3 regions of the Paenibacillus sp. HWE-109 genome follow, and region 1 is predicted to be linked to each of the others. Evidence: riboswitches for the same ligand, from Rfam matches in the RefSeq annotation. Region 1 holds a riboswitch; each other region holds the start of a gene.

Region 1 (7,863 bases):
TCCAACCTGCCGAAGAAGGCGCTCGGCCCTGTCCCGAAGACGGCAGCCTCGTCAGCGGCAGCCGGGATCTCATCGACGACGGCGTATTGGACGAAGTTGAGCTAGGTTTTGCTTTACATGTCTGGCCGGACCTTCCCACTGGGACAATCGGGCTTAAGGAAGGCTATATCATGGCCGCCTCTTCGCATTTTACATACGAGTTCCACGGACTCTCGGGTCATCATGCTACACCGCATCTGGCGGTGGACGCTTTGGTGATGACAGCACAGTTCGTCATCGAAGCCAAGACAGCAGCAGCCACACAGTGGAATCCGCTGGTCCCAGCCGTGCTTTCATTCGGCACGATGCAAGCGGGAACGGTGCTGAATGCGATTGCTGACGCGGGGAAAGTGACGGGCAGTTTCCGCACATTTGGCAATGAAGCTGTTCAGCGGATGAAAAGTTTGCTTGAAACGCGTGCCGAGTCCGTCGCCCAATCCTTCGGAGGGACGTACACCTCCCGCTACCGCCTAGGCACGGCACTCCTGAATAATGCGGAAATCGTACAGATGGCAGCAAACGCAGCGGTGACCGGAGGCGTAGAAGTTGAGTGGCTGGAGGCTCCAAGTCTTGCAGGGGAAGATTTCGCGCTCTATGCAGAGCGGATCCCGTGTGCCTTCGCTTTCCTGGGAATACGCAATGAAGAGCTTGGTATTGTTCATCCGCTGCATCATCCTCGCTTTGATGTGGACGAGTCGGCCCTTATCATTGGCGCAGGCGTGCATATCCGCTTCGTTCTAGAGGCGCTTGGGCATAGTTAATTCGACGACTGTCGTCGTCGTTATACAGAAAAGAAACTGTGGCAATAACGTTGAAAATCATCGTTAAAATTGTAAAAGCGAGAGATTTCGTATCTGTAAGGGTGAAAAACAACGTTAACATAAGGGAACTATACTGGAGATTAACCTTTTCGAGGCATTAACGCTGCAAATCATCGTTAAAGCTGTATATGAGAGGGTTTTCTCATTTATAAGAATGAAAAACAACCTTAATGGGAAATATTGCATCATGATTTCATCGTTTTCACGTGTTACAATTTATAGGATCCATTTTGGATCAAAAAAACTTAGAAGGCCGAAGCTTTAGTATGAAGCACGGGGGAACCATTCTTTGGGGTGAAGTCGCGTGAGCGACCGGGTGATTACTCTTTGATCCGAATCCGACAGCTAACCTCGCAGGCCGTAAAAAGGAGAGATGTATGTTGAAACGCTACAAAAAATTTATGGTAACCGGCGCATTAGGATTAAGCCTTCTAGTGGGTTCGACCGCGGCGATGGCCGCATCATCGACTTATCATGTATCCGGCAACGATACGATGTGGCTAATCTCCCAAAAGTATGGGATCAGTCTAACATCACTCATTCAGGCTAACCCTCAGGTTGCCAATCCCAATGTGATCTGGTCAGGTATGAAATTGAACATACCTGGAGGCCCAAGCACTACCCCAGCTCCCCAAACACCGGTTGTTACAGCACCATCGCAAGCAACATTTGCTAGCCAGGTCGTTACTATTGTGAATCAGGAGCGTGCGAAGGCGGGGCTTAGTCCTTTGACCAGCAATAGCGCACTTACAACGATGGCTTTGGATAAAGCGAAGGATATGTACAATAATGGCTATTTTGATCATACCTCGCCTACGTATGGCTCTCCTTTTGATATGATGAGCACTTATGGCATTCGTTATTCCTATGCAGGTGAAAATATCGCAAAAGGGCAGCAAACGCCTGAAGCCGTCATGAAAGCATGGATGAACAGCACGGGTCACCGTCAAAACATCCTAAGCCCCAACTTTACCCAAATAGGTGTCGCTTATTACAATGGTGAGTGGGTTCAGGAATTTATCAGTAATTAATTATATTGAAATAGTGCCAGCAAACCCAATGGTTTGCTGGTTTTTCTGTTTGACTACTTACATAGTTGTGTTGAAGTTTATATAATTAAGAGAAGATGCGAAAGAAACCTAGAATAATGCAAAAGTAAGGTGAAATGATGGATTTCAGAATGAGTCTTGAACCTCACGGATGGTTAGATATTGTTATCACTAGTAATGAAGGCACTGAGATTGAGATTCCAGCTTCTTTTTTATCTGACGCGATAAGTGATCTTACGGATAAAACGTCAAATTTGCTTGAACATGCAAATGAATTTTTAATATCCATACAGACTGAACCTGGAGAATACCGAATTAAATACTCAAAGATCTCGAGAGAATTGATTCTATTTGAGTTATATGAAATGGATGATAATTTCAGTTCTGAAGAACTTTTTAAAGGCAAATTATTAATAAGTGAACATGTACATACTATTAAATTACTTAGAATGATCTATAGAGAATTAACTAAGATGAAGGATCTAGGAATGGAAGAGTTTAAAGAAAGATGGAGTTACGATTTTCCAGTAAACACTTACGATAAGATATCAACATCCATAAAGAAACTTAAACAATAAAAGAACAAGAATTTAATTTATAAAGTCCTATCTGGAGTTGAAATTCATGTACTTGAGAAGCATTAAGATACTAAAAAATGAACAAACGAATCCGAAAACGTATCCATTTTCCATACCTGCCATAAAATCTTTGAATACACTAACATTTCGAACAAATGTCACCTTTCTTGTTGGGGAAAATGGGTCGGGCAAATCAACGCTTCTTGAAGCAATCGCCTATCAAAGCGGCTTTAATACGGCTGGCGGCGGGAAGAACAACTACTATGATGTGGATGCTGCCCATTCCATTCTGGGGGATCACATACGACTTTCGTGGATGCCTAAGATCACAAATGGCTTTTTCCTAAGAGCTGAAACCTTTTACCATTTTGCTTCTCATTTGGATACTTTGCCCGAAAGCCTGCAGTATTATGGCGGCCGTTCTTTGCATGAGCAATCGCATGGTGAAGCATTTCTTTCGCTTTTTAAACATCGTTTTGGGAAAAAGGCGATTTACTTGCTCGATGAACCCGAAGCGGCATTATCACCTGCCAGGCAATTGGCATTAATGCGGGTAATTAAGGATTTAGAGAAAGAAGCTCAGTTCATCATTGCGACGCATTCCCCGATACTTCTTGGATTTCCGGATGCACAGATTATTAACTTTGATGTAGATCCTGTTGCTGAAATACGCTATGAGGACACGTTGCATTACATCCTAACAAGACGTTTTCTCGAAAACAGAAAATCGGTTCTGAATGATTTGTTCAGCGATGAAGATGATGAGATGTGAAAAATGATGAATATAACTATACGTAAATATGACAGTTCCGACGCCGCGCCCATCGTCAATTTGATCAATCAAGATGAATATAATTTGCAAAAAGGCATGACCATCCAAGAATTTGAACGATATTTAGATGATCCTGGAGCCAGGAGTCGAGACCATACATTTGTAGCTGTCAGCCATGAGCAAATTATTGGGTACTCAGTAATAAAGAACTCACTAGGCCTAATCTTTCTCATTTAAAGAGTGGCTGCTACATTAGTTCACCTACAATTAAGGATGCAGCGGCATGGGCAGCAATCTATAATGATGCATTTAATGGCAAAAAAACGACTGAAAGTGTGGTTCATGAGTTTAATAGTTCTGACTTTAATTCTAAATTGTATGTGTTGGCATGTAACATGAAGGGTGAACCTGTGGCGTTCATTTCTGCGAAGTTAGTTGGGGAAGTAGGCCAAATTCCAACGCTTGCTGTTAGACGAGATGCTCAAAGTCAAGGTATAGGAACATATTTACTTTTGGAAATCATAGATAGGTTACAAATGGCAGGTGCTAAAGAAGTAATCCTAAGTGTCAGTTCGACTAACACTAAAGCGATTAATTTGTATGAGAAAAATGGATTTACCCCCTATGCCAAACGAAGTTATTATTTCAAAAAAATATCTGCTAACGATTGACATTCACCTTACGTCATAGTTTAACCTCCTATTATCAATCATATTAGGAGGTTTTTTTTATGAAAATATTAATTAAGAATGTAATTATCCTTACGATGGTCGGCGAGGAGCAACCAATCACAGGCGATATTCTCGTTGAAGATGACAAGATTAGAAAGTTAGGGAATCCAATTACGGATGAGGTAGATGAAGTGATACAGGGCCAAGGCATGATTGCGATGCCTGGCTTGATTAATGCTCATCAACATTCTCCCATGAGTTTGCTTAAAGGCTTTTCCGATGATCTGAAGTTAATGGATTGGCTGGAGAAAAAAATGCTGCCGGCAGAGGCCAGAATGACGCCAGAAGATATATATTGGGGTGCCAAACTATCGATGGCAGAAATGATTAAGTCAGGAACAACGGCTTTTGCTGATATGTATATCCAGATGAATGAAATTGCTTTAGCTGTTCAAGAAGTTGGTATGCGTGCTTCTTTAACGCGAGGATTGGTTTTTCTTCAAGACGATGGTGGCAAACGGTTAACAGAAGCGCTGGAACTGGTTGAACAGTGGAATGGTAAAGCTGATGGTAGAATCACAACCATGTTGGGACCCCACTCGCCATACACTTGTCCGCCAGAAGCATTAAGAAATATTGTGAATATTGCGGAAGAACTCAAGCTTCCAATACATATCCATCTGGCTGAAACAAAAGAAGAAGTAATAAAAATTCAGGAAAGATATAACCAAACGCCGACAGAGTATTTATATAATGAAGGTCTTTTTGCAAAATTACATGTTCTGTTAGCTCATAGTGTACATCTAAACCGTCGGGATATTAGACTCTTGAAAGGCATGCGTGGAGGTGTGTCTCATAACCCAGTAAGTAACTTAAAGTTAGGGTGCGGGATAACACCAGTGCTTGAAATGATGAATCAGGGAATTACGGTTGGTCTGGGAACGGACGGCGCAGGAAGTGCCACAACGATCGATATGTTTGAGGAGATTAAGGCAGCTACTTGGTTGCAGAAATTAGATTATGGAAGTCCAACTGTGCTGCCTGCCAGACAAGTTTTGCAAATGGCGACAACAGGAAGTGCTTCGTTGTTAAACATTGGAGATGAAGTCGGCACACTTGAAATTGGGAAAAAAGCGGACATCATACTCATAGATATGAACAAACCCCATTTACAGCCTATTCATAATGTTGGATCGCTCCTTGCCTACAGTGTTAATGGAGCCGACGTTGATACAACGATAGTTAATGGAAAAGTGCTTATGAGAAACCGGAAATTAATGACGATCGATGAAGATGAGCTTTTAAAGCAAGTTGCTGTTCGTGCGAAACGGATCGTTGAGCGAATATGAAATAGAAATAGAAGTCATTGCAATTAGTTTGCTTGAAAGATGCATTTATTATGAACGAAAAGATGAATCCTGGGTTGAATGATGCTGGTGAGTGCTCTGGAATTAGCACAATGAAAGTTAAGAGCCTTCAAAGGCTCCTATTCCCGAATATGAGCCGCTTTTGGCGTGTATAAGAGCTGCTAGGGGCTTTTATTTTCTTCGTTTGGGGGCATTTTGAGTGTATTGGTTGGAGTTAAGAGCCCCCAAAGGCTCCTATTCCCCAATATGAGCAGCTTTTGGCACGTATAAGAGCTTCTAAAGACTCGTAATCGTTTGGATATAAGAATAAGAGGCTGCCTCCTTGGTTTTTAACCTCGTGAGACAGCCTCTTCGCGTCAACAATCTTGCAGTCCCTGCTAAACGACTTCTTCTACTTTGATCTTGCTTTGATTGAATGCTTGAAGCAGCTTCATGCCGATGTAATAAGATAATCCAGTGGCCAGGATAGCATTGACCGATGGAATACCTGCGTCAATGTAATATCCTGCCAGGATGCCAATCCCCCATGCCACGAGCATAATTGGATGGAAGTTCTCAGATTCTGAAGGCAATGTGCCTAGATGGCGACTCTCGTCCAGAATTTTGCGACTGCGTTTGAGAATATAATAGTCGACTATTATGATTCCAGGAATGGGAGGGACACATATACCTAGCAGGATTAAGAAGCCGATAAATTGATCCAAGATTCCCATGATTGATAAAGCGGTTCCAAATATCCCTACGACTAATGTGACGATGGCTCGGTTAGATTTAACTTTAAACAAGGTATGGATGGCATTGGTGAAGCCGAGCGAAGAGGAGTAAAGGTTAATGTCATTAATTTTGATGGTTGCAAAAGTAACCAGAACGGCGCCGAACAAGCCGGTTAGCTGGAGAACGATTGTCATAATGTCATTGCTTTTTATGGCATGGGCCATAAGTACGGCGATCATATTGACACCCAGTTCACCGAGGAAGATGCCTATCACGGTCATTCCGAATACATCTTTGCTGGAACGGCAATATCGGCTGATATCGGGGGTGATGACGCAGCCTACGATGAAGCCGCCAGCAACGATCGTTGTAGCTGCGCTAATCGATAGTGCGGGACCTGGAGCTGGCGAGGATATCAGGCTTGAAAGGGAGTGGTTTTCCAAAACTTTGTAAATACCATAGGCCATCACAAGCAGAAATCCCGGGACGGCAATTTTCGCTGTCCAGCTGAGCCATTTGAAGCCGAAAATAACGATGATGGTTACAAATAGCCCAGTTAGGGCAGCGGATAAAGGAAATCCGAGCTTGCCTCCCAGGGCTTGATCGACGCCTTGGGCAAATACGGAGTTCTGAATGCCGAACCAGCCAGCGAGGCTGATGGCAAATATAGCGCCTATTAAACCCGAGCCGTATTTTCCGAATCCAGCCCACCGGGCTAACATACTGGTTGACAATCCTTCACGGGCTCCTGCAATGCCAAGCAGTACGCTAACGACCTGCAGGATGATACTGCCAAACATAGTCGCCCAAAAAGCTTGCCAAAATGTCATACCATAACCAAGGGCAGCGCCAAGCATGAATTGAGAGATACAAGTTAGCGCGCCAATTCGAACAAGCAGAACTTCCCACATCGGCAATCTGGCATGGGCAGGTACCCTTACAAGAGAGAAGTCATCTGTTTTAGGGGCATGTTGGGTCATTACAATCATCCTCCAGCGTTTGTAGTTTCCTCTGAATTATAAAATTTGTGTGAACAATTTAATATATTGTAACGAACAAACGTAGTTACGTTCACTTGTGCGGCTGCACAGTTTCCAGGCTCTTGGTCATTGTGGGGACGCCTAAAAAGGAGGTCTTGCATTTGGGAGGCTTTCCATAGGAAGGAAAGATGGCTTTTGATATAGTTTGGTTGTGATTATTGTTTGGTTGTTAATATCGTTTAGATGGCATACAGTCGTTGGCTTCAAAAATATAAAAGTAAGTAGGGAAAACAAATGGCGAAGACATATTTGGATGAACGGATGATGGAATTCGCTGTATATGGCGGCGCTATTCTTGGCGGAGGCGGAGGCGGGTGGATCCAAGACGGTCTGAAACTGGGACAATTGGCACTTGAAGTAGGCTCACCCCAACTTTTCTCAGTAGATGAGCTGATGGAGGAAGACATGCTCCTTACGACATCGCTTGTCGGCGCGCCGGCTGCGAAGGAGAAATTTGTGAAACCTATTCACTATGTCAGGGCTATGGAACTAATGTCGGGCAGGCTTCAAAAGCCGATTAACGGCATCATCACCAACGAGAATGGCGCTAACACGACAGTGAATGGTTGGTTTCAGGCGGTCGTGACAGGGCTTCCAGTTGTCGATTTGGCATGTAATGGCCGCGCTCATCCTACTTCGATCATGGGAGCAATGAACCTTCACGAAAGACTCGGATATGTTTCCCATCAAGCAGCTGTTGGTGGGTGGGCTAACCGTTATACGGAGGTAGTCGTGTCAGGAACGATCGAGCAAGCCTCATCATTACTTAGGAGAGTATCTATTGACGCGGGTGGACTAGTTGCTGTCGCACG
Region 2 (7,863 bases), 2.7 Mb from region 1:
TTTTGATCATTTAATGCGTATGTGTGCTCATTGCCATAGCCTTGGTCAATGTGATGGATCCATCTGCCTCACTCCATTGGACATTCCATCCCAATAATTCAGTGATGAAGCGAAGCGGAACTTGTGTACGGCCGTCTTTCAGGACGACACCAGCGCCGATTTCCTTTTTCACGCCATTGACTTCCATATAGTCTTTGCCAACCCAGAAAGTTAAGGTGTCGTTTCCTGCTTTGACCCAAGCTGTTTGGGAGGATTGATCCCAAGTTACGACAGCGCCGATGCCTTCAGCCAGGAAGCGCAGAGGTACATAGGTGTTGCTTTCCCACATGAATGGCGCTGTATCCATTTTTGTTGTTTTGTCGTTAATCGTAAAATCGCTGCTGCCAATTTTCATCCAAATTTTCATATCCATTGCGGCAGGCGCCTTAGGGTCATGGAATTTATCTTGGAATTGAGCGACGATTCCTCCAGCTAAATAATCGCCAGTATGGGCCATATGAGCGTAGGCTTCACGCGTGCTTGCATAGGTTTTGACGTAGTCTTTATTGACGTAATTATCGAACGCACTAATTAATTGAGCGACGTGAGGCTTCAGGGCAGCGGCGATATCGGCTGTTTTGAAGTTATTCGGATTGGCTCCCTCTAGGAAGGCACCGAAATCAGTTCCGTATTGGTTTAGTTTATCCAAGGTTTCTTTGCGTTTGGTTTCATCTTTGGCTGCTGTTGCTTTCACATAATCCACGAAAAAGCCAATGTGTGTGTTCCACAAACCTTTGAATGCTTTGCCTGCGTCATCTCCGTAGATAGACGTGATGGCCGCACTTAAATCATCGCTGTTGGCAAGAAGTGCGCCAGCTGCCGCATCAAAATCAGGTGCTCCATTAATTCCCTTCTGCATAGCTAGAACGGCTAAACCCCCATGCTCGCTTAGCAAGCGGTCCAAACCTGAGCGGAGATTGACGGATGCAGCGGAAGCACCTTCATTCGTGAATTTGTCCGGGTATTGTTTCACAATTGCGTCTGCTAGAATTTGTCCGAAATGCACCATATGGGCATAAGCTTCGCGCTCGCTTTTGTAAGCACCGGTGTAGTCCTTGTTAATATAGTCATCAAAGGCGGTGATTAACTGACTGACATGAGCTTTCAAGCCTTCAGCGACGTCAGCTGCTTTGAGGTTTGGATTAGCGCTTTCGAGGAACGCACCGAAATCAGGGCCATATTTGGCTAACTTATCTAAGGCTGCGGCACGACCTGCTTCATCCTTCTTGGCAGTAGCGGTAACATAATCTACGAAAAATCCGATGTGCGTGTTCCACAGTCCGCTGAATGCTTTACCGGCCTCGGCTCCGTAAACGGAACCAACGGCTTTGGATAAATCGTCGCCATTAGCGATTAGTGCGGCCGCCACATCATTGAAGTCAGCAGCGCCGTCGATACCTTTTTGCATCGCGATGACGGCTAGTTCAGCATGCTCACCGAGCAGGCTTTCCAGAGTGACACGCAAATCGGCAGCGCCGCTTTTCACAGTAATCGAATGAGCGCTCGCCATTGTTGGGAAGATAAGGGTAAGGCCAAGTGCAACTGTTGCTAATGTTTTGATCATAGGTTTCATAATCGTTCGCTCCTTTGAATTGGGGGATTGTTTGTTGCTCTCGGTTAATAGAACGAGGGATAAACAGATATGGATCACAATGATCACAAACAAATTTTTGTTTTTTTCATATCATCCAATACAAGAGATTTTGCGAAGTATATAATAGACGGGAGACTTTGGGAAAGGGGATCCTTCATGAATGGTACGCATACCGACCAAGAACTAATGAGGCAAATCGTGGCTAAAGATGCCGATGCGCTCAAATTTCTATATGAGAAGTATGAAAAACCGATCTATGCATTTGCTTACCGCATTGTTCAAGATACGATGATGGCAGAAGAAGTGGTGCAGGAATTATTTCTGCGAATTTGGAAGGCTGCTGAGCGGTACGATGCCGAACAGGGGAAGCTAACCAGTTGGATGTTTACGCTATCTCGCAACATCGCCATCGATTTGCTGCGCAAAAAGCAAAATCGAACCACAGGCCAAACAGCGGATATCGAACAATTAAATCGCATTCCCGACATGGGCAAAAGTACGGAAGAGGTAGCGCTGGATGGCTGGAGAGGGCAAGAAATACGCGAGGCGCTGCATGAGCTTAATCCCGATCAGAAGCAAGTGCTAGATCTTATCTATTATCAGGGCTACACCCAGCAAGAAGTGTCCGATAATCAGGCAATCCCGCTAGGTACGGTGAAAAGCAGAGTGAGGCTGGCCTTGAAGCAATTGAAGGGGCGGCTTGCAGGGGTAGGAAAGGAGGAGCTTCAAGGATGAATAAGCCGGCAAACGGATGTGAAAATCTAGAGATGTACGCAGTAGGTGGATTAGACCCGGAAGAGCGGGCTGAATTTGAAAGGCATTTGCAAGAATGTGCGGCATGTACCGCTGAACTGGCCGAGCTTATCGAACTTGTCGACCTTTTGCCGATGGCTGTGGAACCCGTGCAAATTCCCGTAGGTATGAAGGAACGCGTGCTTGGTCACATTTTCAATGAAGATTCTGTAGAGGTGTCCAAAGAAGTAGAAAGTGGATGGGCTGTAGGCCGAAAACGAAGAGAAACCAAAGGAAGTCCATGGAAACCTTGGATTTATGGGGGACTTTCAGCTGCCGTGCTTATTCTAGGTGTTTATAGTTATAATCTGCAGCAGGATAACCGGGATTTGAAGTTACGGATCGCATTGCTGGATCGGCCGCCAGAAGCGGTTAAAGTCAATGACGTTGTCACCTTGAGCGGCACCGCGCAAGATATTGTTGCGAAGGGCTTAGCCACAATCGTGATTGATGCAAAAGGCACCCACCTGCTCGTCCAAGCAGAAAAATTGCCGGAACTGAAAAATAACGAGGCTTATCAAGTGTGGTTGATCAAAGGGAAAGATACCCCAGTCAATGCAGGAACATTCCTGACACACAATGGAACAGGCGGATTATATTATACCTTCGATCCTAATAATTATGACACGATTGCTATCACGCTTGAGCCTGATGCGCATGGGGATAAGCCGAGAGGGAAACCGATATTAGCTGCTAATCTAGTAAAAAGCTAAAAGTAAATAAAGGCTGTCTCAATAGGTTATAAACCTAGTGGACAGCCTCACTTCAGGATAAACCGATAAGATTAATAGGAATTTAGGGTAATTAAAAATAATAGCATAGATGAAGAAGGGATTGCAAGAAAAAGATTGCATAATAGTCAGAAGTATAGTAATTTTTAGAAGAGTAAAAATAAGAGGAGGAATTCAAATGGAAAAAATGTGTATGCAAATGATGATGAACATGTGTATGGACGACATGATGAGCCGTATGAAATCGATGAAAATGATGATGAGCACAATGAAAGACATGAACATGATGGAAAGCATGGATATGGACAACATGATGATGAACATGCAAGAGTGCGATGAAATGATGACAATGATGATGAATATGATGCGTGAAATGAAACAAACTTCCATGTAAAAGGATTGACATAAGAATCTCCCAATTCTTATGAGAACCGATCGGCAGAGCAGTCATCTGCATGCCTTAGAACGTAATCAGCCAACCATGCCAGTGGGGCTGAACACAATGTTAAACTTCATGGCAAAGCAGTCCTCTGTATGCCATATTCTCCTTCGTTTCTAACCGTCCGAATCTTCTATTTAAACACAATCCTACATTCTTAAACCTTATTTGCTTTAATTAACTTCACAATCTCAAGTCGTTTCAGCTTAAGCTCCCATACTTTCTCCCGCAATTGCTCTTCTTCGGTGGAGTTCTGCTTGTGATCCTTTAATTGTTGGAATAATTTCAGCATATTTCGGTTGATGGAATCAAACATTTGCCATAGTTGAAATTCAAATTGACGAGTCAAATGAAGCTCAAATTGATTTAATGTTTGGAGGATTTGTTGCTGCCATTCCGTATCTCCTAGTGCTAGAGCATAATTGTATAGATCAAGATGATCGTTAATCCAGGTTTGGGCAATGGGGTGTTTGTAAGTGAACATCTTGAACAGCTCCTTTTTTTAAAACCTTATACCGAGTATTATACTAGGAATTATCAGGAATTCAAGTGCTATATATAAAAAAAGTTGGATTTTGTGAAAAAAGATCTCACAAATCCAACTTTTTATTTGTTTAATTTGATAATTTATATACTTTAATGGTTTGGATGCCGAATTTTCTTAATGTTGTCTGGGAACCAGGAACAAAGATATCCAGGTGCTTTCCTTTAACAGAACCGCCAGTATCTGTTGCGTAGGCATACATGCCGCCTGCTGGTAACCCATTGAAGGTATAACCTTCTATATAGAGCTTTGATCCAAGCGGGATTACAGATGGATCAACAGCTACAGTTCCAATGGAAAGGGGATTGCCGAGAAAATCTAGAGCTGCATATCCGCCATTTTCAGCAGGATCTGCAGAATAGACCGTCGATTGAAAGAGTTCATAATCGGGTGCATGGTGATTGCCATCCTTGCTAAGTATCGCTATATTGCTGCTAGCGTCCCACTGAACGGGTATGTCGGAAGCATTGCTAAGAAAACGAAGAGGCACATAAACGCGGCCATCTTGGAATTCAGCATGGGTATCCATCATGACGGTGTTATTATCGATTTCTGCTTCTTTTTGACCCGAAACCAAAGTGATGGTGTGCTTGTCATTGTTCAGTACGACTTTGATTTGATTGCCTTCTTTGTGCCATTGCACGTCATAACCTAATTTCTCCGTTACGAAACGAACGGGTACTTGCGTGGCATGATTGCCATCCAGATAGGGCTGTGCATCCGGAAATTGCACCAGATCATCATTGACTTGCACTTTCACATCCATCTCGGCCGCGTGGGCGGAACATGGGGAAAGAAAGCCTCCTGCCAAGACTGTTAAAGACACAGCAAGGCTAGTTAACCCTTTTGTAAGCTTATTCAATTGGTGAGCCTCCTTCATGAGCCTTCGAGGTTAGTTGACGGGTTCGGGAAGAAGGTTCTCCCTAGTCTGCTCCGCGAAAGAGCAAATATTCACCCCAAGTAAATCGTCCCCCGTACCGGCACTTTGTCTGTGCACCGGACTCGGCTTTAGATAGTTTACCATCGAACATTCAGGCGGAACAACGACCAAAATATGGATGGTCCCAAAACCATACTGGACTTAGGTCTAGGAACAAAACAGTCGCGAGTCCGTTTTGAGCGGTACTTGTTTCAGCTAGAATGAAGACATGAAGCAAACACGAAGGGCGGTTGGCAAGATGAGGTTGGATCGATCAAAAAGTATCGCATTGCTTTTCATTACAGTAGGCTTACTGATTTGTTTACATCAATTTGGTCATTTAATGGGATGGCTGATTCCGGTGTCCATGGTGGTGTTGGGCTATGTCGGCATACAGAATGAAAAGAAAATAGGATGGTTGATTTTTGGCATAGGGGCTTTGATCTTGACGTTCAAATTGTCTGGACTCCTGATTCTCGGTTTGGCTGTGTGGATGTTGGTTTATGGCTTCCGCTTGCTGAAGAAACAGGATGTTCCATCTAATCATGAATTTTAATCGATGAGAAAATAGGAGGTGTGGCATAATGAGCATATTGAATCGGATTGGTAAAATGGCTGAGACGGCCTGGCAGGAAGCTGCTTGCAAGCTGGATCAGCATGAGCGGGGAGGCAGCGCCTCAGAAGCGGGGCAGCGCGGGATCAAGGCGCTGGAACAGCGCTATGAGGAAGCGCTGCAGCATACGATAGAGCTGAGACGGCTATGTGTGAACGCCGAGGAGATGGCGCAGCTGCGGAGCGAGCAAGCTGAGCTGGCGATGCGCGCCGGCGAAGAGGACCTCGCGCGGATGGCACTGCAAGAGAAGCTGCGCGAGGAAGCCGCTAGCGAGCAGTTCCGCGCGCAATACGCAAGCAGCCAGGACTTGTGCCTGGCGCTTGCGGATGAATTGCGCGGGCTGCGTGCCGGGCACGCAGCAGGTGAACGGCAGCCGGAAGGCGGGCTGCCGCCGAAGGATGCTCGCGACACATGGCGCGAGCTGGAAGTGACCGGCCGCGAGCTTGGCCGGGAAGCGCTGCAAGGCCTCCGCGTCGCGGGCCGCCTGTCGCGTGAGACGCTGAAGGAAGCCGGCGGCAATCTTCAGCAGGAGCTGCGCTCGCTGCGCGGCAAGCTCAAGCAGGATTGGCAGCATCAGAGCTTCAGCGAAGAAAAGGACTCGAGCGGCAAGAAATAGCCGCGAATCATCGTGCAGCGCCGGAGACACGGCGCACCGCATGACCTTCAAGATTCACGAAAAAGCCTTGCCGATCAAGGATTTCATCTTGGAGGTCGTCCATTCTTATGGTATGCTAGGGTTCTATATCAGCTATTTAAATTTGGCAGCCAGAGGAGGTGCAGCGATGGGCGAAGAAACCAAAAACAACCGCAGCCGGAATACAGCACTTGTGCTGATTGGAGCCGGTCTTTTTTTGCTTCTAGACCATACGATAGGCTTTTTCCCCATTCTTGCGATTATCCTCGTCTTGCTTGGTATTCATCGGGTTCGTTCACGTAAAGAACGCAAGGGCTATGTGTTGATCGGCATCGGGGCGGTCATCTTATTCGGAGATCACATTACAATTGTGTTTTCTATTGTTTTAATTTCACTAGGCCTGTTTTTTATACGGTCGAAGCAAGTGCACAAGGACGATACGTATATTCAAAAGCAAAAGCTGATGGACAGCGTCCGCTTGGGCCGCGAGCCGTGGATTTTGCGCAACAGCTCGACTTGGTACATTATCGGTGAAACGTATATTGATCTCTCCCTTGCGATTCTGGAACAAAAAGAAACCACGTTGATTCTACAAGGGGTCGTCGGTGATGTGGACATTAAAGTGCCTGATGATATCGGTGTCTCCGTAGCTACTTCCGTGACTTTTGGACAAATTCAGGTGGCCAATGAGAAGGAATCCGGCGTAATGAACAAATTAACATGGCAATCACCCAACTATGAGCACTGTGATCATCGTGTGAAACTAGTTCTTTCCTACATCGTAGGAGATATCAAGATTAAAGTAATGTAACGTAGTGGAGGAGGTTCAGTACCTATTGGACGGCTATAAACGGCGATTAACCAACATGATATGGCGCAGTATGGCTGAATCAATCATCTTTAGTTTCTTTGTCTTAGGCGCTATTATTTATTTTTTGCAATCACGCAATTTGATCGTGCCGTTTGCGAACTGGCAGGAAGGCGTGAAGTTTACCTTTATGGCGATCTTGATCATCGGCAGCATAGGAGCAGGCTATGGCTATTGGAATAGCAGTCGTATAACAAGGCGGCTTGAGCCGATGATGGAAACGATGATTCTACTGGAAAAAGGCACATTTTCCCGTGAAGGCTTCGAATATGGGGAAGATGAAATTGGCCGTCTCAGCGAGCAGTTGGGGCGGATTATGAAGCGCTGGGAAGAACAGGTTACTTCCTTGCAGCGATTGTCCAACGATAATGCCGAGCTCGCAGAGAAGGCCAAATTATCCGCGGTTATTGAAGAGCGGCAGCGGTTGGCGCGGGAGCTTCATGATGCGGTGAGCCAGCAGTTGTTTGCGATCTCGATGACCGCAACGGCGGTTGGGCGGACGTTGGACAAGGATTTCGAGAAGGCCAAGCGCCAAATCCATTTGATTGAGGAAATGGCCTCTGTGGCGCAGTCCGAGATGAGGGCTTTGCTGCTCCATCTAAGACCGATTCATCTGGAAGGCAAACGGCTGTCAGAAGGGCTTGTGGAGCTGCTGAAGGAGCTCGCTGCGAAGGTCCCGATGGCGATCAC
Region 3 (7,863 bases), 3.3 Mb from region 1:
AGGATACAGTGCAGCTTGTGGCGGAAGGCGTGAAAGCAGCGGCGATTGTCCTCATGATGATTCCGATGCTGGTGGTGTATCCGTTCGTCCAGAAGTTTTTCGTGAAAGGCGTTATGCTCGGCGCTGTGAAGGGCTAGGATTTGAGATCGTTCGCCGCCGCACGCGGTAAAGTACATTTTGCTAAGGAGGTGATGAGACCCGGGAGACAGAGCGACATTCGCGTGGAGCTTGAAATGCAAAGGAAATGGTATGATAGGCTTGTTATGAAGAGAGGGGAAAGCAGATGTCCAACAAGAAGAAACGGGTTGTCCTTTCCGTGGCAGCCGCTTTGGCGGTTACGGCAGTAGTAGCGGGATGTGCAACGGAAACCAAGGAAAAAACAACAGGTGAAACACAGAAACCGGCCAAACGCGGAGCCATTACGGCGACGATTTATGACCGTGGCAATATTCCTTCCAGCGAAGGCACCATTGAAAATAATAAAATAACCAAATGGATTAATGAAGCGGGGCCCACGGATGTCAAATTCGTTCCTGTGCCACGGTCGCAGTCTGAGCAAAAGCTTAATACGCTGTTCGCCAGCGGCGGGGCACCCGATTTAATTCTGGAATATGCACCGCAAATTAAGAATCCATTGATCGACCAGAAGCAGCTGCGCCCAATTGACGACATGATTGAGAAATACAGTGTGGAATATAAAGCGCTGATGCAAAAGTATCCAGCTTTGAAAAAGGCAGGAACCGGGGCTGACGGCAAGCTGTACCAGTTCGGACGCATTAATGAAACGATTCCGCAGCGGGGGCTGTTCATTCGTACGGATTGGTTAAAGAAACTGAACCTTCAGCCGCCCAAAACGACAGAAGAGCTGTACCAAATTGCGAAAGCGTTTACGGAACAGGATCCGGACGGCAATGGCAAGAAGGATACTTACGGCATTGCGATGTCGTACAATTCAGGCGCAATATTGGATGAAATGTTCGGCGTAACGTATCCAGGCTTCATCGTGCAAAACAATGAACTCGTTCACGGGTGGGACAATATTAAGGCGGTTACAGAGTTTAAAAGGAAGCTCTACAGCGAAGGATTGGTTGATAAGGATTACCTCAATGATAAAAATGGTTCGAAAGCAAAGCAGGATTTCCTGAACGGCAAAATCGGCATCTATATGGAGCAATTCAATGTGCCCTTCGTCTTTTATAATGATTTCTATTTGAATTTGAAAAAGAACGTGCCGGATGCGGAGATAACGGTGATTCCATATCCCAAAACTCCAGTCGGTCAATTCAACTCCATCTTCGTCAATCCAATTCAAATGACGGCTGTCGTGAACTCACAAGCGAAGGACCCGGAAGCAGTGATGAAATACGTGGATTTCGCTTCGTCGGAGAAATTCATGAAGACGATGTACTACGGGTTTGAGGGCGTGCACAGCAAATCGGAAGCAAATAAATGTACACAAATCACGGACATGGATAAGTGGAAAACCGAATTCAATTTCGGCGCTGGAGATTTTGGAATGCTGGCTTCGCCGACTTTGGCTGGCAAATGCTACTTTGGCACAGAGAAGCTGGACGCGAAGGATGCGACTCAGAATCAAGTGAAGACGATGTTCGAGCTGAACTCGACGTTCGTTAATTTTGATCTGCCTGTGGCTGGACCGACGCATGCGGAGCAAATGCCGCAGCTGCCTAAGGAGCTGCAGCTGATTCTAACGAACACAACGAAACAAGTAGGTGTAGGGGAAGGCGATATTTGGGTGAAGTCGATCCTGACAGCCAATTATACACCGGAACAAGCGAAACAAGATGCGATTGCGGCTTGGGAGAAAGCAGGCGGGAAACAGGTGGACGACTGGTATAAGAACTTCTATGCCAAAGATCGCGACAAAATCATTTTGACCAAGGATATTTATGATATTTTCAAACAACAGCGCGCCGTTCAAGGGAAGTAGGCTACCAGAGATTTGCCCGACTACGAGATTTCATCCACTTCATGAGGAGGAATGAAAAGTTGATGCACGGTAAAACAATGCGCATAGTGATGTCCCTCTTGCTTATGATCACAATTGGATTCACAGGTATTCCTTTTGCTTCGCAAGGCAGCATCCCGACGGCTCAGGCAGCGAATGCTTTGGTAACTCGAAGCGGGAATGTGTGGACGCTGGAAAATGATGTTATGAAGTCGGTGGTCTCTTTTGCCAGCGGAAGCATTCAAATGACAAGCTTCTACAACAAGGAGGCCAGCAAGGAGTATTTGACCGGTACAGGAAGTCAGTATTTATTTTATTACAATTATGGCGGAAGTGATCTGTACGCGAACGATGGCGGATGGACGCTAGGTACCGCAACCGTGACGGATATCACCAAATTCGGCACCAATTGGGGCAAGCTGCTGACGATTCCGGTCACCCGGAGCACACCGCAGAATGTCACGATTAATCTGAAGTTCGAAATCTATAACGGTAATTCCGGCATCAAATACAGCAATTCAATCAAAAATAATGCCGCCTCCGATAAGACGATTACGAATTCAGATATTCTGGCGCTTAACTTGCCGAATGATCCTCATACGCTGCACTATGTTCCGAACATGGCGTGGTTCAGTACAACAGGTGCGCTCGCTCCGAATACAGGACGCAACGCGATCACGGTGTATGACACAGGGGATGGCTGGGGTTTGCAGCCGGAGATGAACTGGAAAACCGAAGGGGCGCCGAACAGGCTGCCATTCGCCAGCATCAATGCTTGGAGCGGGATCACGAATGTCAAGCTTTCCACGAATACCGAAGCACTGCAGCTAGTGCTGTTCCCGAATGAGGAATTCGAGTACATTTCCGTCAATATGACCGTGTTCAAGGGAGATATTGTGGATGGGAAAATGGCGGTGGAAGAACATTTTAGAAAAAGATTCAAGTATCACGATGTGACCTCGCTGTTTACGACCAATGATTGGGACTATATTGCCAGCCGTTCGGATGCCTTCTTCCGAAATACAGTGATCCCCAAGGCTGCACAAGCTGGTTTGGATATGGTTATGGTGGATGATCTTTGGAATACAACCCGGGATACGACAACGGCCAAGACGAGTTTTACTACGAATTTGGCCTCACTGACGGATTACATTGTTTCACAGGGTTTACGGTTTGGCTTGTGGTTCAGCATGACGGGTGATAACCATGATCTCGGCCGAGATTTGGCCGATCCGGCGAATATTGAATTTAAGCGAAGCCAGGTCGAGGATACCCTGATTCCACAGTATCATTTATCGCACCAGATGATTGATTTGACGGAATTCTGGCCGAATACAGCGGCTACGACAACTTCACATCCAAGCGACAGCGTGTATCGCAAAAATGTGCTGGTCCGGAACTACATGAACGATCTGGTGTCCAGACACCCGGATTTCATCGGGAAACTCACCAGTGAAGTGGATATTTATCCGACGCAAGGCGACCGGAATAATGGTCTGCTGCATATATCAGATAACGGCTTTCTATCTGCCAATGGCGGCGTAGGCACCAGTATGAAAATAGGCATGGACAGTTTCGGCTATCTGCCTATGAATTCGGTCTATTACGGCGGTAATCCATCTGGTAAAGTGGAGGATTATTACTCGTACATGATGGCGAGGGTCATCAAGTTCAATACGGACCCGACCAGCTGGACGACAGCGGGGATCAGCTCCTTGCGGAAATTCAATGACTGGCGCAAAAGTCCGCGGATCAAGGCATTGACTGATCAGACGACAAGACCTTTGTATGCGGGTCCAGACTTCGATACGTCAGGTTCCTATGCCTGGATGTATACGACGGAGGATAAAGCCCAAGCGCTTGTTATTGCGACGGCGGCCAATACTGGCGGGGCAACAGATGTAACGCTCAATCTGCGTTGGTTGGACAGCAACAAAACGTATTTGGTGGAAGACATTACGATGGATGACAGCGGCAACAGCTCCTATATGTATAAAGGAAAGTTTACCGGAGCACAATTGAAATCCACCGGATTATCCATTAATCTAGCTGAAAATACGTCCAAAGGCAAAGCGTTCTGGCTGCAAGAGGACAATGCCTCGTCTGGCATGCAAGTTCTCTATGCGGATGAGAAAGTTTCCTCTTTTACACAAGTGGAAGGCGCTTCCAGCTTGATGGTGAATGTGACCGGGACGGCTAATTCAACCGGGAAAGTTATCGTCTTTGACCGGACAGCCAATAAAGCGATTACGAGCGATGTTGCCATCGGCGCCGGCGGCACGGGCAGTGTGACAATCAATTCCGGAACGAAGTTCGAGGCGGAAAGTCTGACAACGCTGGTCTCTACGGGCGACACTTCGGCGAACGGTGCGGATGCGGCAGCGAGCAACGGTTCGTTAAGCTATGGCAATTTCAACGCTGCAGGGGATTGGATACAATACACGGTGAATGTGCCAAGTCCTGGCACTTACCGATTGAAGACACAAGTAAAGAAGCATCCAAGCCGAGGGACGGCGCAATTGTACATCGACGGGACAGCTCAAGGTTCTCCCATAGACGAGTACCAAAGCGCTCAAGCCTATGTCGAGGTGGATCTGGGCAACGTTACCTTCAACACGGCGGGCAACAAGCTGTTCAAATTCCAAGTGACAGGCAAGAACGCGAGCAGCAGCGGTTACGGGCTGGCAACGGATTATATCCGGCTAACCTATCAGTCGCCGGATATTCTGCTCCCGCCTGCGGTGCCGGAAGCGGTGAAGTACGAGAATGAGAGTTTGACGACGACCGTCTCATCGGGAATGACTTCCGCGATTGCGGCGGACACGGCTGCAAGTAATGGCTCGTTGAGCTATGGCAATGCAACCGCTGTAGGCAACTGGGTACAGTACACCGTGAATGTACCGTCTACCGGCACGTACCGCGTCAGAGTGCAAGTCAAGAAGCATCCAAGTCGCGGGATCGCGCAACTGTATATTGATGGAGCGGCTCAAGGCGCGCCAATCGACGAATACCAAAGTGCGCAGGCGTATGTCGTGGTTGATCTAGGCGATGTGACCTTCGCTGCGCCTGGCAATAAACAGTTCAAATTCCAAGTGACAGGAAAGAATGCCAGCAGTGCTTCCTACGGCTTGGCAACGGATTATATTTCACTGACGAAGCAACCGCTCATATTGGAAAATGAGAGCTTAACGACGTCCGTTTCTTCCGGCGACAGCTTCGCCAATACGGTGGACACGGCTGCAAGTGGCGGCAGCGTGAGTTACGGCAATTTCAATGCCGTAGGCGATTGGATTCAGTACACGGTGAATGTGCCGACAGCGGGGACTTACGCCATCAGCGCCAGAGTCAAGAAGCACCCGGACCGTGGGACGGAGCAACTGCTGATTGACGGCGTGGCGCAGGGAAGCCCTATCGATCAGCATGATAGCCCGCAGGGCTATGCGATCGTCGGATTGGGCGAGAAGATCTTCCCAACGGCGGGCAACAAGCTGTTCAAGTTCCAAATTACCGGCAAGGATCCGGGAAGTGCGAGCTTGACCTTGGCGCATGATAGCATCATCCTGACGAGGATCAATTAGCGGTTGATTCGTAATAAGTACGGTTATTAAACTAGTTGGTAATTGTTTCTATTCCGCAAAAGTTGTAACCTTGCGTCGAACTGTGCTAGTCTAACATAGACAAAAAATGCCGAATCCATGAGCAGCAAAAGCTCTGGTACGGGGGACTTCTTTACTTGGGGTGAATGATCAGTTGGCTTGCCAATTGGACTAGGGAACCTCTTCCCGAACCCGTCAACTAACCTCGGAGGCTTCAAGGAGGCAAGGGTTTGAAGGTTTTGGCTAAACGTTTTATTGGTTCCTGCGCAGTTCTTTGCGCCGCAGTACCCTTATTTACCGCGCAAGCAGCAGCGGCATCGCCAGCTGACCATCCTGTAAAGGTTCAGGTCAATGACGAATTGCTTAAGTTTCCGGAAGTGCAGCCTTACATTGATGAGCAAGGCGTCATGCAGGTTCCGCTCCGAGTTCTATCTGAGAAACTGGGCTATCAAGTGAGCTGGACGAAGCAAGCAGATGCGATTGTCGTTACGCTGCTGAACAAGCAGCAGTCGATTCTATTGATCACAGATCAGCAGCAAGCGATTGTGAACAGCAAGAAAATCAGTTTAGAGAGCAGTCCAACGGTCTATCAAGGCAACACATACGTTCCGCTGCGTTTCATTACCGAAACCTTCGGATCTCCGATAGAATGGAATGAAGCTAATCAGATTGCTATTGTGGATGTCGACGGGAAGTCGCACAAGCCTGCTTGGATTGCACCGCCGCCTGCGCCGCCTGTGATGAAAGCAGCAGCCGTTGTTCCTTCTATGCCGGAGCAGATTGTCCAGACGGCCAATGCGTACATGGGTGTGCCCTATATGTGGGGAGGTACAACGCCGAGAGGATTCGATTGTTCCGGTTTTGTACGCTATGTATTTGAAGCCAAAGGCATTGAACTGCCTCGAACATCCGCGGAAATGCACAGTGCGCTCAGTAATTCAGTAACCGATTTGCAAGTAGGCGATTTGGTTTTCTTTGCAGCCAAAACGGTGAATCATGTAGGCATTTATCTGGGGAATGATCAGTTCATTTCGTCCACAACATCTCGAGGCGTTACAGTCGAGAGCCTATCGAGCTCGTATTGGAGCGCAAGGTATGTAGGAGCCAAAAGAGTCCTGTAATCATTGACTTTATCGAACATTTGTTTGCTAGGTTGCTTTCTATGGAAAGCATAGCAGGCAGATGTTCTTTTTTTGTGCGAAAAGATGCGATTTTTATCGAATTTTTATGGATTTTAGCCTATAATGAAGAAATGTTTGGAAGAAAGAGCGGGGGACACGAATGCCATGCAATTAAGCGTCTGGAAAAGCTGGTTTCACAAAAGAAAACATTCGGAACGAACCAACAGCATGGATACCGTGGAGCAAAGACCTGCCATACCGGAGGATATCCGGGAAGTCATCGAACAATTTTTTCGGACGTACAACCATTTCAAAGGGGCGCGCAGCCTCCAAACGGACACGTTTATTAAAGAAGTCTTCTATGCCACCAAGCAGGACCCGACAGATCAAAGATCCATTGAAGAGATGGAAGCCTATATTCAGTACAAAAATAAACATAGATTGCGGTTGAAATCCTATGTCGTAGATGAGTACTTGAGCTTGGGCGACAATGTGCGCATGATCGGTGTGACTAGAGAGTTCAGCAACAATCAGCGAAATCGTGTGCTTTATTTTATTATGAAGGAAAATGAATCATGGCGATTCCATCATATTGCAAGATCCCATCATGGCAAGGTGTTGGATAAGTTCCAAGTGAAAGAACAAACCGGATTTGTGATTGGGAATGAAAAGGCTGCTCTCCTCTTCCTGACGCACACGAGTTCCTTGGATGCATCCACCTTCATGTTGGGTGATTACGTGCATGTTGAGGGTTACCTGGAAGTCGAGCAAGAAGTGAGCAGCTACCTGTATTACCATGTTGTGCGAATGAACCGCGTTCACTAGGGACTTAGAACTGAAGGGACGCCCGGTACAGGGAAGGATCCCACTGAACTTTTCCGCCCAAGGACTCCATGATGGCCCTAAGCGGCATATAAATATGACCATCCTTAATCGTTGGCGCCTCGGGGAGCGTAACGGATTTGCCGTTGACTTTCATGACAGCATGATCCGGCTGCAGTTCAAGCTGTTTGGACCCATACTGAACACTTAATGTACGCGTAGCTTCCTGCCACTGAAACTTGGCTCCAATTCTCTCCAATATCCCGCGAAAAGGAACCATGCTGGTTTCCTGCAGCAAATAACCTCGGAATTCATGGACGAACTGCCCATTCACCTCAAGCTGGATCTGTGGATG

Evidence for each region. Region 1 has a riboswitch for cyclic di-AMP ahead of LOZ80_RS10525 (CAP domain-containing protein). Riboswitches for the same ligand answer to the same signal wherever they lie in the genome.
Region 2: it holds a riboswitch for cyclic di-AMP, as region 1 does, so the genes downstream of both, LOZ80_RS39260 (stalk domain-containing protein) here and LOZ80_RS10525 (CAP domain-containing protein) in region 1, are expected to answer to the same signal.
Region 3: it holds a riboswitch for cyclic di-AMP, as region 1 does, so the genes downstream of both, LOZ80_RS36000 (C40 family peptidase) here and LOZ80_RS10525 (CAP domain-containing protein) in region 1, are expected to answer to the same signal.

The regions. Positions count from the first base shown of each region.
Region 1 covers NZ_CP091881.1:2,573,325-2,581,187, forward strand. Annotated here, with positions in the region: gene LOZ80_RS10520 (M20 metallopeptidase family protein) at 1-800, shown strand, start outside; cyclic di-AMP (ydaO/yuaA leader) riboswitch at 1,102-1,235, shown strand; gene LOZ80_RS10525 (CAP domain-containing protein) at 1,241-1,891, shown strand; gene LOZ80_RS10530 (hypothetical protein) at 2,026-2,487, shown strand; gene LOZ80_RS10535 (AAA family ATPase) at 2,534-3,259, shown strand; gene LOZ80_RS10540 (GNAT family N-acetyltransferase) at 3,263-3,496, shown strand; gene LOZ80_RS10545 (GNAT family N-acetyltransferase) at 3,553-3,930, shown strand; gene LOZ80_RS10550 (amidohydrolase) at 3,990-5,279, shown strand; gene LOZ80_RS10555 (purine-cytosine permease family protein) at 5,675-6,991, opposite strand; gene LOZ80_RS10560 (S-methyl thiohydantoin desulfurase family protein) at 7,286-7,863, shown strand, end outside.
Region 2 covers NZ_CP091881.1:8,947,677-8,955,539, forward strand. Annotated here, with positions in the region: gene LOZ80_RS38500 (copper amine oxidase N-terminal domain-containing protein) at 11-1,612, opposite strand; gene LOZ80_RS38505 (RNA polymerase sigma factor) at 1,790-2,368, shown strand; gene LOZ80_RS38510 (anti-sigma factor) at 2,365-3,138, shown strand; gene LOZ80_RS38515 (hypothetical protein) at 3,335-3,550, shown strand; gene LOZ80_RS38520 (hypothetical protein) at 3,753-4,079, opposite strand; gene LOZ80_RS39260 (stalk domain-containing protein) at 4,210-5,001, opposite strand; cyclic di-AMP (ydaO/yuaA leader) riboswitch at 5,006-5,157, opposite strand; gene LOZ80_RS38535 (hypothetical protein) at 5,318-5,614, shown strand; gene LOZ80_RS38540 (PspA/IM30 family protein) at 5,643-6,287, shown strand; gene liaF (cell wall-active antibiotics response protein LiaF) at 6,328-7,116, shown strand; gene LOZ80_RS38550 (sensor histidine kinase) at 7,142-7,863, shown strand, end outside.
Region 3 covers NZ_CP091881.1:8,307,461-8,315,323, forward strand. Annotated here, with positions in the region: gene LOZ80_RS35985 (carbohydrate ABC transporter permease) at 1-137, shown strand, start outside; gene LOZ80_RS35990 (extracellular solute-binding protein) at 284-1,951, shown strand; gene LOZ80_RS35995 (GH36 C-terminal domain-containing protein) at 2,014-5,547, shown strand; cyclic di-AMP (ydaO/yuaA leader) riboswitch at 5,645-5,794, shown strand; gene LOZ80_RS36000 (C40 family peptidase) at 5,796-6,686, shown strand; gene LOZ80_RS36005 (hypothetical protein) at 6,810-7,511, shown strand; gene LOZ80_RS36010 (phosphodiester glycosidase family protein) at 7,516-7,863, opposite strand, start outside.